2 regions of the Rhizobium sp. LEGMi-198b genome follow, and region 2 is predicted to be linked to the other one. Evidence: predicted binding sites of a transcription regulator. Region 2 holds the regulator's gene; the other holds the start of a gene.
The links. The regulator LexA, encoded in region 2, represses DNA repair genes until DNA is damaged. The targets are predictions, from matches to a motif close to TGTTCNNNNTGTGTTCNG.

Region 1: a site for LexA is predicted at 3,585-3,602, ahead of recA (recombinase RecA). Genes of this name have one in related genera too.

Annotation. Positions count from the first base shown of each region.
Region 1 covers NZ_JBSYVH010000002.1:76,521-83,274, forward strand. Annotated here, with positions in the region: gene alaS (alanine--tRNA ligase) at 1-2,118, opposite strand, end outside; gene recA (recombinase RecA) at 2,373-3,458, opposite strand; gene ACXHXG_RS07120 (carbohydrate kinase family protein) at 3,698-4,642, shown strand; gene ACXHXG_RS07125 (pseudouridine-5'-phosphate glycosidase) at 4,689-5,615, shown strand; gene trpS (tryptophan--tRNA ligase) at 5,663-6,679, opposite strand.
Region 2 covers NZ_JBSYVH010000009.1:56,962-63,715, forward strand. Annotated here, with positions in the region: gene gltA (citrate synthase) at 1-1,069, opposite strand, end outside; gene ACXHXG_RS27920 (ComEC/Rec2 family competence protein) at 1,350-3,809, shown strand; gene lexA (transcriptional repressor LexA) at 3,790-4,512, opposite strand; gene ACXHXG_RS27930 (DUF2721 domain-containing protein) at 4,906-5,397, opposite strand; gene ACXHXG_RS27935 (mechanosensitive ion channel family protein) at 5,503-6,754, opposite strand, start outside.

The sequences.
Region 1 (6,754 bases), on a different contig from region 2:
TTCGATACGGCGGACACCGGCGCCGACGGCACTTTCGCCGAGGACGCGGATAAGGCCGATCTGGCCGGTGGCGGAGACATGTGTGCCGCCGCACAGCTCGACAGAATAGGGCTTATCAGCCTTGGCACCGCGCACGCCCTGCCCCATGGACACGACGCGGACTTCATCGCCGTACTTCTCGCCGAACAGCGCCATGGCGCCCTCGGCAATGGCGTCGTCGACGCTCATCAGGCGGGTCGTGACCGGCGAGTTCTGCAGCACGATTTCGTTCGCCATATCCTCGACCACCTTCAGCTCTTCAGCCGACATCGGCTTCGGATGCGAAACGTCGAAACGCAGACGCTCGGGCGCCACCAGCGAACCCTTCTGCGCCACATGGGTGCCAAGTACCTCGCGCAACGCCTCATGCAGCAGATGGGTCGCGGAGTGGTTGGCGCGCAGGCGCGACCGCCTGTTGTGATCGACCGTCAGCACGACGGCGTCGCCGATCTTGATCTTGCCTTCAGATACTTCCGAGCTATGAACGAAAAGGCCTTCGCCCTTCTTCTGCGTATCGCTGACCGTGAGCTTGCCGTGGTCGCTAGAAACCACGCCGGTATCGCCCATCTGACCGCCGGATTCACCGTAGAACGGCGTCTGGTTGACGATGATCTGCACCTTGTCGCCGGCAGATGCGCTGTCGACGGCAACACCGTCCTTGACGATTGCCTGGATAACGCCTTCAGCGGTCTCCGTGTCGTAGCCGAGGAATTCGGTGGCGCCGAACTTTTCCTTGAGCTCGAACCAGATGGTTTCGGTTGCCTTGTCGCCAGAGCCAGCCCAATGCGAGCGGGCTTCGGCCTTCTGCCGTTCCATCGCGTCGGTGAAGCTCGATATGTCGACGCCGATGCCGCGGGCGCGCAGCGCATCCTGCGTCAGGTCGAGCGGGAAGCCATAGGTGTCATAAAGCTTGAACGCGGTCTCGCCATCGAGGCTGTCGCCCTTGTGAAGCGTCGAGGTTGCATCGGCAAGCAGCGACAGACCACGCTCCAGCGTCTTGCGGAAACGGGTCTCTTCCAGCTTCAGCGTCTCGGAAATCAGCGCTTCGGCACGCACGAGCTCGGGATAGGCGCGGCCCATCTGCTGGACCAGCGTCGGCAACAGCTTCCAGACCAGCGGCTCCTTGGCGCCAAGCAACTGCGCATGGCGCATGGCGCGGCGCATGATGCGGCGAAGCACATAGCCACGGCCTTCGTTCGACGGCAGCACGCCGTCGGCGATCAGGAAGGCGGAGGAGCGCAGGTGATCGGCGATGACGCGGTGGCTGGCGCGGCGTTCGCCCTCGGCCTTGACTCCGGTCGCCTCTTCCGAAGCCTCGATCAATGCGCGGAACAGGTCGATGTCGTAATTGTCATGCTTGCCCTGCAACACGGCAGCAACGCGTTCGAGACCCATGCCCGTGTCGATCGACGGACGCGGCAGGTCGACCCGCTGCTCCTTAGTGATCTGCTCGAACTGCATGAAGACGAGATTCCAGATCTCGATGAACCGGTCGCCATCCTCTTCCGGCGAGCCGGGAGGGCCGCCCCAGATATGGTCGCCGTGATCATAGAAGATTTCGGAACATGGGCCGCAAGGACCGGTATCGCCCATTGCCCAGAAATTGTCGCTGGTGGCGATGCGGATGATCTTGTCGTCCGAAAGACCGGCGATCTTCTTCCAGAGATCATAGGCGACATCGTCGGTATGATAGACCGTCACCAGCAGGCGCTTGGCGTCGAGGCCGAATTCCTTGGTGATCAGGTTCCAGGCAAGCTCGATGGCGCGCTCCTTGAAATAGTCGCCGAACGAGAAATTGCCGAGCATTTCGAAGAAGGTGTGATGACGCGCGGTATAGCCGACATTGTCGAGGTCATTATGCTTGCCGCCGGCGCGCACGCATTTCTGTGCCGTCGATGCAGTCTTGTAGGGGCGCTGCTCCAGGCCGGTGAAGACGTTCTTGAACTGCACCATGCCGGCATTGGTGAACATCAGCGTCGGATCGTTGCGTGGAACAAGCGGGCTCGACGGCACGATCTCGTGGCCGTTCTTCTTAAAATAGTCGAGAAAGGTCGACCGGATTTCGTTCACACCGCTCATATTGGGCCCTTCAGTCCTTGCCTCGAGCGAGATGTCCCATCTCGCTCATGTTCCTTCACCTAGCATGGTCTTGTCCAAAAACCGCTTCGCACTTTTGGGGATCACGCGTTGGCAATATTTAACAAATCCAGTGGCTTTTATCGTCCGCTCCCGGCCCTGTCCAGCCGCACAAGCAAAACCGGCCGTACATCCCTTGGACAATACGGCCGGTTTTGAATTTTAGTCTTGGTTAGTCCTGGACTTGGTCGCGGAAATTACGCGTCCGCGGCGTCGCTGTCATCAGCGTCTGGTCCGCCATTCTGCAGGAAGCGATCGGCAATAAGACCTGCATTCTGGCGCAGCGACAGCTCGATCTCGCGAGCAAGATCCGGATTGTCGCGCAGGAAGAGCTTTGCGTTTTCGCGGCCCTGCCCCAGACGCTGGCTGTTATAGGAGAACCAGGCGCCGGACTTCTCGACGATGCCAGCCTTGACACCCAGATCAATCAGCTCACCAGTCTTGGAAACGCCCTCGCCATACATGATGTCGAATTCCACCTGCTTGAAGGGCGGTGCCATCTTGTTCTTGACGACCTTGACGCGGGTCTGGTTGCCGACCACCTCTTCACGCTCCTTGACCGAGCCGATACGGCGAATATCGAGACGGACGGAGGCATAGAACTTCAGCGCATTGCCGCCGGTCGTCGTTTCCGGCGAGCCGAACATGACGCCGATCTTCATGCGGATCTGGTTGATGAAGATGACCATGCAGTTGGACTTCGAGATCGAAGCGGTAAGCTTGCGCAGCGCCTGGCTCATCAGGCGAGCCTGCATGCCCGGCAGGCTGTCGCCCATCTCGCCTTCGATTTCAGCGCGCGGCGTCAGCGCGGCAACGGAGTCGACGACGAGAACGTCGATGGCGCCGGAGCGCACCAGTGTATCGGTGATTTCAAGCGCCTGTTCGCCGGTGTCCGGCTGCGAAATCAGGAGGTTCTGCAGGTCGACGCCGAGCTTGCGGGCATAGACAGGATCGAGCGCGTGTTCGGCATCGACGAAGGCGCAGATGCCGCCCTTCTTCTGGGATTCGGCAATGGTCTGCAGCGCAAGCGTCGTCTTACCGGAGCTTTCCGGCCCGTAGATCTCGATGATGCGTCCCTTCGGCAAGCCGCCAATGCCGAGAGCGATATCGAGGCTCAGGGAGCCGGTGGAAACTGTTTCGATTTCGACCACGTTCTCGTTCGAGCCGAGCTTCATGATCGAGCCCTTGCCGAACGACCGCTCAATTTGAGAGAGTGCCGCTTCAAGTGCCTTGCTTTTATCCACCGATTTGTCCTCTACAAGCCGCAAAGAATTCTGAGACATCCGATCCACCTTTAGGTTATTGAAGCCGCTCAAGCAATGTCGCCGCTGATGAGAATTGTGTACTCCATTTGTTCTCATGTCGCAAGGGCACAACAAGCAATTGAAAGAAAAAGGTAAAATGAATTTTGTTCTACATTTGTTTTCTTCTTTCATAGCAAGCACTTACGTGTCCTTGCCCGGCATTTTGCGTGAGATATCAACCGGCTCGATTCGCCTTTGGAAGCGCTGAGGAGATCGAGATGACGAAGAAGATTCTCGTTCTGGGTGGTGCCCATATCGACCGGCGCGGCCGCATCTTCGGCGAGACGGCGCCAGGGGCCAGTAACCCCGGTGCCTGGTTCGAGGAGCCGGGCGGCGGCGGCTTCAACGCGGCGCGCAATCTGGCCCGTCTCGGCTTTGATGTGCGGCTGATCTCGCCGCGCGGCGGCGATGCGGCGGGCGAGATGGTTGCGGAGGCGGCGCTCAATGCCGGCGTCGACGACAAGCCCTTCGTTTTTCTCGATCGCAAGACGCCGAGCTATACGGCAATCCTCGAACGCGACGGCAATCTGGTGATCGCCCTCGCCGACATGGAGCTCTATAAGCTGTTCGTGCCGCGCCGGCTGACGATCCGCGCCATCCGCGATGCCTTCGAAGCCACTGACTTGATCCTTTGCGACGCCAATCTGCCGGCCGAAACGCTGGCCGCCATCGCAATGCGCGCAGCCGATTGCGGCAAGCCATTGGCCGCGATCGCGATTTCGCCGGCCAAAGTGGTGCGCCTGAAGCCCTGCCTTGCCGGCATCGACCATCTTTTTCTGAACGAGGCCGAAGCTGCGGCGCTGACGGAGAGCCGTCCGGACGATCCGCGCCATTGGATCGCCGGATTGCGCGCACTCGGCCTCAGGGGTGGTGTCATTACACGTGGCAAACGCGAACTGATCGCTTTTTCCGGCGATGCCGCCGTCAGCCTGCAGCCGCCCGTTATCGATGAGGTTGCCGATGTCACCGGTGCCGGCGATTCGCTCGCCGCCGGTGTTCTGGCCGCCCTGCTTGCCGGTCACGATCTCGGCGAGGCGGTGCGCCACGGGGCAGCGGCCGCCGCGATCACCGTGCAATCACCTTTCGCCACGGCGGAGGATCTTTCGCCTGAGCTTCTGAAGGCAATACTGGCTCTTGTTCCCGAAGCCGCTATTTTGTCATGAAGCGCACGAATTTCGCATCTCCCAACTCAGCCAATCGGACACAACCATGACCAAGCCCATTTCACCCCTGCTGCCGATCTCCTATTCGAAGGAGGTTGCTTCAGCAAAATTGCGCGGCGCTCCATTGGTGGCATTGGAATCGACCATCATCACCCATGGCATGCCCTATCCCGGCAATATCGAGATGGCGCGCAGCGTCGAGGCGATCATCCGGCAGGAAGGCGCCGTGCCGGCAACGATCGCCGTCATTCATGGCGTGCTGCATATCGGCCTGGAGCCTGAAGAGCTGGAGGCGCTCGCCCAGACAACTGGTGCGATGAAGGTTTCGCGCGCCGACCTCGCCTTCGCCATTGCAGAGCGCCGCACGGGCGCCACCACAGTTGCCGCGACAATGATCGCCGCAGCGCGGGCCGGCATCAAGGTTTTCGCGACCGGCGGCATTGGCGGCGTGCATCGCGGCGCCGAGGAAAGCTTCGATATCTCGGCCGACCTGGAAGAGCTCGCCCGCACTGACGTCATCGTGGTCTGCGCCGGCGCCAAGGCCATCCTGGATATTCCGAAAACACTGGAAGTACTGGAAACCCGCGGCGTGCCCGTCGTCACCTACGACAGCGCCGAATTCCCCGCCTTCTGGTCGCGTTCCTCCGGCCTGCCGAGCCCGCTGACCTTGAACAGCCCTGCCGCCATCGCCAACTTCCAGGTAACCCGTGAACAGCTTAGCATCAACGGTGGCATGCTGATCGCCAATCCAGTTCCGGAAGCCGATGAAATCCCGCGTGAGGAGATGGAAATCTACATCGAACGCGCCTTGGACAGCGCCGAGCGTGACGAAATCGCCGGCAAGGCGGTCACCCCCTATCTGCTCAGCACCATCTTCGACATCACCGACGGCCGCAGCCTCAAGACCAATATCGCGCTGGTCGAAAACAATGCGCGCCTTGCCGCGGAAATCGCGGTTGCGCTGGCGGAATAATCGGAAGCGAGTCGCGTCGATAACGGATGGCAACCCGCGCAGCCGCTTTAGGTCAATGTGAACAGACCCAACGCGGTGCGCAGTTCCGCAAGGGTTGCCTCCGTCCGCTGTCTGGCCCTGATCGTACCTCGCCGCAGGACTTCCAGTGCGTAGCCGGGGTCAGCGGCGTACCGGGCACGGCGCTCTCGGATCGGGGCAAGCAGAGCTTGCAGAATATCTTCAAGATGCCGTTTCACGACCATGTCGCCAAGACCGCCCCTTCGGTAGCGTGCCTTCAGCTCTTCGGCGAAAGCCCTATCCTCGGCAAAGGCATCGAGATAGGTGAAGACGACATTACCCTCCACCTTTCCCGGATCGGCGGCGCGCAGGTGAGTGGGATCGGTGTACATCCGGCGCACGGCTTGCCGAATATCGTCCGGCGATGCGGATAGCGGGATGGCATTGCCCTGCGACTTGCTCATTTTGGCCTTACCATCGACGCCCGGCAGGCGGCCGACCGTCGGGATCATTGCCTCGGCTTCCGGAAGAACCTCGCGGCCGGCCTGCCGGTTGAGACGACGCACGATTTCGTTGGTTTGTTCGATCAACGGAGCCTGATCTTCGCCCACCGGGACGATCGTCGCCTTGAAGGCGGTGATGTCAGCCGCTTGAGCGACGGGATAGCAAAGAAAACCTGCTGGGACATCACGCTCAAAGCCGCGAAGCTGGATTTCCGTCTTGATGGTCGGGTTGCGCTCCAGCCGTCCGACGGTCACGAAGTTCAGATACAGTACCGTCAGTTCGGCCAGCACCGGCAATGCAGATTGCAGGCAAATCGTCGTTTCGGCCGGATCGATCCCCACGGAGAGATAATCGAAGACGACTTCTAGCACGTTCCGGCGAATCTTCTCCGGATCATGCGCGTTGTCGGTCAGCGCTTGCATATCCGCCAGAAGCAGGAATTGCCGATGCGTATGCTGGAGGGCCACGCGGTTCCTCAGAGAACCGACGTAGTGACCGAGATGGAGGGGACCTGTAGTCCGATCGCCTGTGAGAATGACCGGGCGATTATCGATAGGTGACATTTAGTTGCTCCGTTAAGGAGCCGCCGCGATCGGAAAGATGCCGGGAAATGACCATGCCTGCCGGATCACGGCGGC
Region 2 (6,754 bases):
TCTCGATGAAATAGTCATCGGTCAGCGCGATACGCTCCAGTTCGATCGCGATGTCGAGCAGCGGATCGTCCTTAATGCCGAGTTCGCCGAGAACCTCGTGCGCCGTCTTCTGCATGATCTTGGCGCGCGGATCGTAGTTCTTGTAGACGCGATGACCGAAGCCCATCAGCCGGAACGGATCGTTCTTGTCCTTGGCGCGGGCGATATATTCCGGAATGCGGTCAACCGTGCCGATTTCCGTCAGCATGTTGAGCGCAGCTTCGTTGGCGCCGCCGTGAGCGGGACCCCAGAGGCAGGCGATGCCGGCGGCGACGCAAGCGAAGGGATTGGCGCCGGAAGAGCCCGCGAGGCGAACCGTCGATGTCGACGCATTCTGCTCGTGATCGGCGTGCAGGATGAAGATGCGGTCCATGGCGCGGGCAAGCACCGGGTTGACCACATATTCCTCGCAGGGCACGGCAAAGCACATGCGCAGGAAGTTCGACGCATAATCGAGGTCGTTCTTCGGGTAAACGAAGGGCTGGCCGATATGGTACTTGTAAGCCATGGCGGCAAGCGTCGGCATCTTGGCGATCATGCGCAGGCTTGCGACCATGCGCTGGTGCGGATCGGTGATGTCGGTGGAGTCGTGATAGAAGGCCGACAGAGCGCCGACGCAGCCGCACATGACGGCCATCGGATGCGCATCGCGACGGAAGCCGGTGAAGAAGCGAGACATCTGTTCATGCACCATGGTGTGGTGCACGACCCGGTAATCGAAGTCCTTCTTCTGGGCTGCGGTCGGCAATTCGCCGTAGAGCAGCAGGTAACAGACTTCGAGGAAGTCGCCGTGTTCGGCAAGCTGTTCGATCGGATAACCGCGATGCAGCAGAACGCCTTCGTCGCCATCAATAAAGGTGATGCTGGATTCGCACGACGCAGTCGAAGTGAAGCCAGGATCGTAGGTGAAAGTGGAGGTGTTCTTATAAAGGGCACCAATATCAATGACACTTGGGCCGATGGTTCCGGACTTAACCGGCAAATCCACCGTCTTTTCACCCCAAGTTAGTTTCGCGCTTTGTTCCGTCATGCTGATCCTCCAAGATTTGGCGGGATTGGCGCCTTAAAAAGCGCCAAAGGGTTAAGCGACTAACGATTAGCTATATGATCCAGAGCCTAATGCCAAGTTATCCTTACGCCTATTTGTGCATTGCAGTATCAACTTTTGGGCACTGCGGTAGAAGGGACCGTTTTGCGCAAGCGTGAATTAGCGTCTTTTGTCGGCGATGATGCCGATTTCAGTTGAAATCACTGGCCGGTGACGGCAAAACTCCCGCTATAGCTGTAGTTTTGCGTGGGCGCTGGAATATATGCCTAATTTAGAGGCACCGGATCCGCAGGTGGATGGTCGGGAATTGGCTGCGGTTGCCGTGCGCGAGCAGAGCGTGGGCGCGGTTATTTCTCGTGCCAAAGCGTCGCGGCCAGAGCGGACACAGGACCACGCCGCGCTTATTGCCCGCCTTCGCCTCGCGGCAGGCAGCATCCGACTCAGCATTTACCATTTAGCCGAAGAAGAGGCGGCGCACGGTCGCGCGATGCTATTTGCGCCGGTCTACATCGGCGCCGGCGCGATCGTCTGGTTCTCGGTCGGAGCCGATCCGCCGCCGCAAGCTGTTTTTACGGCCCTCCTTATCTTCGCTGTCGCATTTTTCCGCCAGCAGCAGGCGGGGCGAGTGCTACGGCACATATTGTTTGCCGGCATGCTGGTGTGCTCCGGCATGGCTCTGGCGCAATGCGAAACCTGGCGCGCATCGACGGTGATGCTCGACTCTGCGGTGACGACCACCATCACCGGGCGGATCGAACGGCGTGAAGCCGACGACAAGGGCCGTTGGCGCTATGTCGTCGCCCTGGAGGCAACGGAAAAACCGACCATTCGCCGGCCGCCGGCGCAGATCACCATTTTCGTGCGCAAACAGCTCCAGCCCTTCGAACTCGGCGACCGCATTCAGGGTAGAGCGCGGTTGACGCCGCCGGCCGGACCTGCCTTGCCCGGCCTCAACGATTTCGCCTTCAGCGCCTATTTCGATGGCACCGGCGCGAATGGTTTTGCCTATGGAACGCCGACATTATTGTCGCCGACTAGTGATGTAGTTCAGGGGTCGGTCCTCGACAAGGCGGATATCTGGCTTGCCGGTTTGCGCAGCCATATCGGCGATAGAATCAGGACGCTTTTGCCCGGAGACACCGGCGCCTTTGCGGCTTCGCTTGTCACCGATGAGAGACGAGCGATCTCAGACGATACGACGGAAGCGCTGCGGACCTCGGGTCTTGCGCATATCATCGCCATCTCCGGCCTGAACATGGCGCTCTCCGCGGGCATCTTTTATGTCGGTTTACGCTACGCCCTCAGTCTGTTTTTCGGCGTGGCACAGGCTTGGCCAACAAAGAAGATTGCGGCCTTCGGCGCGCTAGTTACAGTGACGGCTTATTATCTCATTTCCGGCTTCGGGGTATCCGCGGAGCGTGCCTTCATCATGATGGCTATCATGCTGATCGCCGTGCTCTTCGACCGACCATCCATTAGCCTGCGCAACGTGGCGCTATCGGCGATAGTCATTCTCATACTGTCGCCTTCGCAGGCGCTCGGACCAAGTTTTCAGATGTCTTACGCCGCGACCCTGGCGTTGGTGTCCGGCTATTCGCTCTGGGCGAGGAGGCCGCATCGGGAGAGCGTTCTCTCCCGGTTCCGGGTCATGCGTCCGCTGCTCTTCGTTTCCCGTTTCTTCGGAAGCATATTGTCGACCTCTTTTATAGGCGGCGCATCGACGGCAATCTTCTCGATAGAGCATTTTCACCGATTGGCGACATATGGTCTCATCGCCAATCTGGCGGCTATGCCGGTCGTCTCCTTTGTCGTCATGCCGTTTGGCATGGCGGCGACGCTACTGATGCCATTTGGCGTTGATGCCCCTTTCTGGCAGATAACCGGCTGGGGACTTGATGTCGTCATCGTCATTGCCAAAACGGTTGCCGCCTGGGGCGGCAATATTCCCTTCGGTCGGCTGCCGGTCTGGCTGTTCCCGACGGTCATAGCCGGCTTCTTGTTGATGACCTTGCTGAGAACATGGCTGCGACATGCAGGTGCGCTCTTGATCATCGGTTCGGTTGCAGTCGTGGCGCTCGGCCCCGGTGTCCTCAAGCCTGATCTCATGATCTCCGAGGACGGCACGCTGGTCGCCTTGTTGCGCAACGGTGCGCTGACGACAAACCGCGAAAAACCGCCGGATTTCATCTTCGAGCAGTGGCAAAGAGCATTGGCGATCACCGAGCAGCAACCGCCAACGATGCTTCCGCCGGATAGTCAGCTCCCCAAAATCAGCAAATCAGACAAGCATCGTCGCCTGAATTCCGAAGAACAGAGCACCGTTCGAAAGGCGATGGATGCGGCATTAGACGCGGCCGGGCCGGGCGGTTTCGCCTGCCAAAAAGGTGCATGGTGCGTGGCAATGCTGGATAATGGCGACATGCTTGTCACCATTGAAGATGCCGCCTATCTCGCTCCGGCCTGCGACACGGCCAATATCGTCATCACCTCCGTACGGCTGCGTCTTGATCGCTGCCGCTCTGGCGCGATGCTTTTTACGGGCGCAACACTGCGCCGCACGGGATCTATTGAAATGAACCTCAGCACCAATAAACCGGTCGCAACGGCGGCGTTTGAAAACCTTTCGCGGCCATGGAGCCTGCATCGCTCCTACGACTGGCGAACAGACACTTTTGGCGCGCCGCTCAAGCCGGCGTCACCGGTCAGTGATAGCGGCGAATGAGACCGACGAGCTTGCCTTGTACCTTCACTCGATCCGGCCCAAAGATGCGGGTTTCGTAAGCAGGGTTTGCCGCTTCAAGCGCGATCGAGGCTCCCTTGCGGCGGAAGCGCTTCAATGTCGCCTCTTCATCATCGACGAGAGCGACGACGATGTCGCCGGGATTGGCGGTCGTGGCGTTGCGGATGATGACGGTATCGCCGTCAAAGATGCCGGCATCGATCATCGAGTCACCCTTGACCTCCAGCGCATAATGCTCGCCGGAGCCGAGCATGTCGGCGGGAACGGTGATGTCGTGAGTATTGTTCTGGATAGCCGAGATCGGAACGCCGGCGGCAATGCGGCCCATGACGGGTACCGAAACCGAACTGTTGTTGTCCTCACTCACCGGCTTGGCGGGTGCGGGCGGCGGCACAAGTTGCGGCTTGCCAAGGCTACCCTCGATGACGCTTGGCGAAAAGCCGCGGCGAGGCTGCAGGCTCGGGCTATAGGCCTCAGGCAGCTTGATGACCTCCAGCGCTCGGGCTCGGTTCGGCAGGCGACGGATGAAGCCGCGCTCTTCCAAAGCCGTGATGAGACGGTGAATACCGGATTTGGACGCAAGGTCCAGCGCATCCTTCATCTCGTCGAAAGATGGCGGAACACCGGACTCCTTCATTCGTTCGTGAATGAAGAGAAGCAGTTCCTGCTGCTTGCGCGTCAACATCGTTTTGAACCTCGGGACTGAGAAGGTGTCGTGAAACAAATCCAGAACGGACACTATATGTTCCATATGTGTTCCGCAAGCCCTTAAATTTCGGTGAACATTTTGTAGGTGCATCAAATAAATGGGAACATAACAGGTCCCGGGCAGATGACTTTTTTCCCGGCACCTTCAAACTAAATAGCAGAAATATATGCGGAATCGGGCGAAGCAAAATTTCGGACGATCCCAAAACGGATTATCTCCAAGGCGGCGAAAAGCCATGTTCTTCGTTCTATAAGCTCTTTGGAGGACGACACTCTCCGAACCATGGAGAGCAAGCTATGGATCTGACTGGGAATCCGGATTTCTGAGGGGCCGGGATTGGTGCCATCCGTAGTAATATTCGATGGGATATCAATAGGTTGAACTTTTCCTCGAACTCCCGTGCCGGTGCTCGAGCAAGGTACGGTCGTTGGCGATCTGCCTTAGCATGCTGCGCCCGGCCAGAATCATCTCGACGAGAAAGGCCACAAAGGCGCCCATGAGTGCGAAGACGGCAAGGCCAAAGAGCCAGAGCAGCAATTGCTCGCGAAATTGCTGTCGAATTGCACCGCCCATGAGGCCGAGCGTCGCAAGGCATGTGAACACGCCCGATGCCGTGCCGAGCAGAACTGCGATCTCCAGCGCCAATGTTCGCCGTCGCAGATAATAGAGCTGCAGCAACCGCGTTTCATCCGGGTCCTCAGAGGTCACCCGTTCGAAAAGGCTGTTGACCCGGTCGGAGACGCGGGCGAGCCTGGCCGAGAAGACATTGAGGCACCCGGCGGTGCCCGCCAGCAGAAAGACCGGTGTCAGCGCTATTTGAATAACGTGCGCGGCAATAGACGTCAGATGGTCATTCAGCACATTGGATCTCCTTTCTGTCCAACGTCATCCGGTATCGGCTCCAGGGTTGTCGCCTTGCCAAAGAGGGCGCGGAGATGAGGCTGGTGACTGATCTCGCGCGAACGGTCAGGTCGGCGGCGCTGCCGATTGCGTCATTTGCTCAGCGATCTTCTTTCTCTGCAGTGTCATGGCTGCGATCGCGGCATCGGATTTTTCCTCGCCACCCACCTGCACTGTCGGCTGAGCGAAGTCGATGCCGTTTTCCATGAAGGCGTCGCGGATCATGGTATAGGCCTGGCGCCGTATGTAGGTTTGCCGACCGGGGAGGGCGGTAAAAGCAAAGCTCAGTTCGATACCGAAGTCGCCAATTTGCTCCACCCCCTTCATTTTCAGGGTCTCAAGAATCTGCGGTCCGATTTCCGGATCTTCTTTCAACTGCTCTCCGATTTGCTTGACGATCCTTTTCGCCTTGGCGACGTCGGTATTGAACGGAACCCGTAGCAGGAATTTATCGATCGCCCAGTCGCGGCTCATGTTCTGAACGGCGCCGAGTTCGCCGAAGGGAACTGTGAACACCGGACCATGATGATGTCGAAGCCTGACGGAACGCAGGCTGAAAGATTCCACGGTTCCCTTGTAGCTGCCGCTTTGAACGTATTCGCCGACGCGGAAGGCATCGTCCATCAGGTAGAAAATGCCGCTGACGATATCCTTGACGAGCGTTTGCGAGCCGAAGCCGATCGCCACGCCGAATATGCCGGCCCCCGCAATCAACGGCCCGATCTGCACGCCCATTTCGGACAGCACGGTGAGGACGGCGGCTGCGATAACGATGGCTGCCAGCGCGTTGCGGAAGATCGGCAACAGGGTGCGAAGGCGGCCCGCGCGCGCGGCTTCCGCCGATGGCGAGGAGGCACTGCTATCGGCGGCGCTCAATTTCTCGTCAATGAATGCCCTCGACAATTGCCAGCAGAGATCGGCCAAAATCAGAACGACGACGCTCTTCAGCGCACCGCGAACAGCGGCGTCGATCGCCGGATTTTCTCGTGCGAGGATGTTGGGATCATAGTGCCAGACGACGGTAATCCAGGCGACCGCGGCTACGATGACGAGCGCCCGCGCACCGCGGATGGCCAGCACCATGCGCGCACTGTTCTTGTTGTCACCAGGCCAGCGTCCCTTTGCAAATGCTTCGGCCGTCCGTCCGACGGCAGTCAATAGCCCCGGAAGAACAACGACATAGATGCCAAGCCAGAAGAGGCCGACGAAGTTGGCCACCCAAAGAAGCCAGAGGCAGGCAACGTAGAGTGAATAAAGGATGTTCATAAGCGTTAACTGTCGGGCAGCGGTTTCCTTGGCCGGTCGCCGCCACACGGCT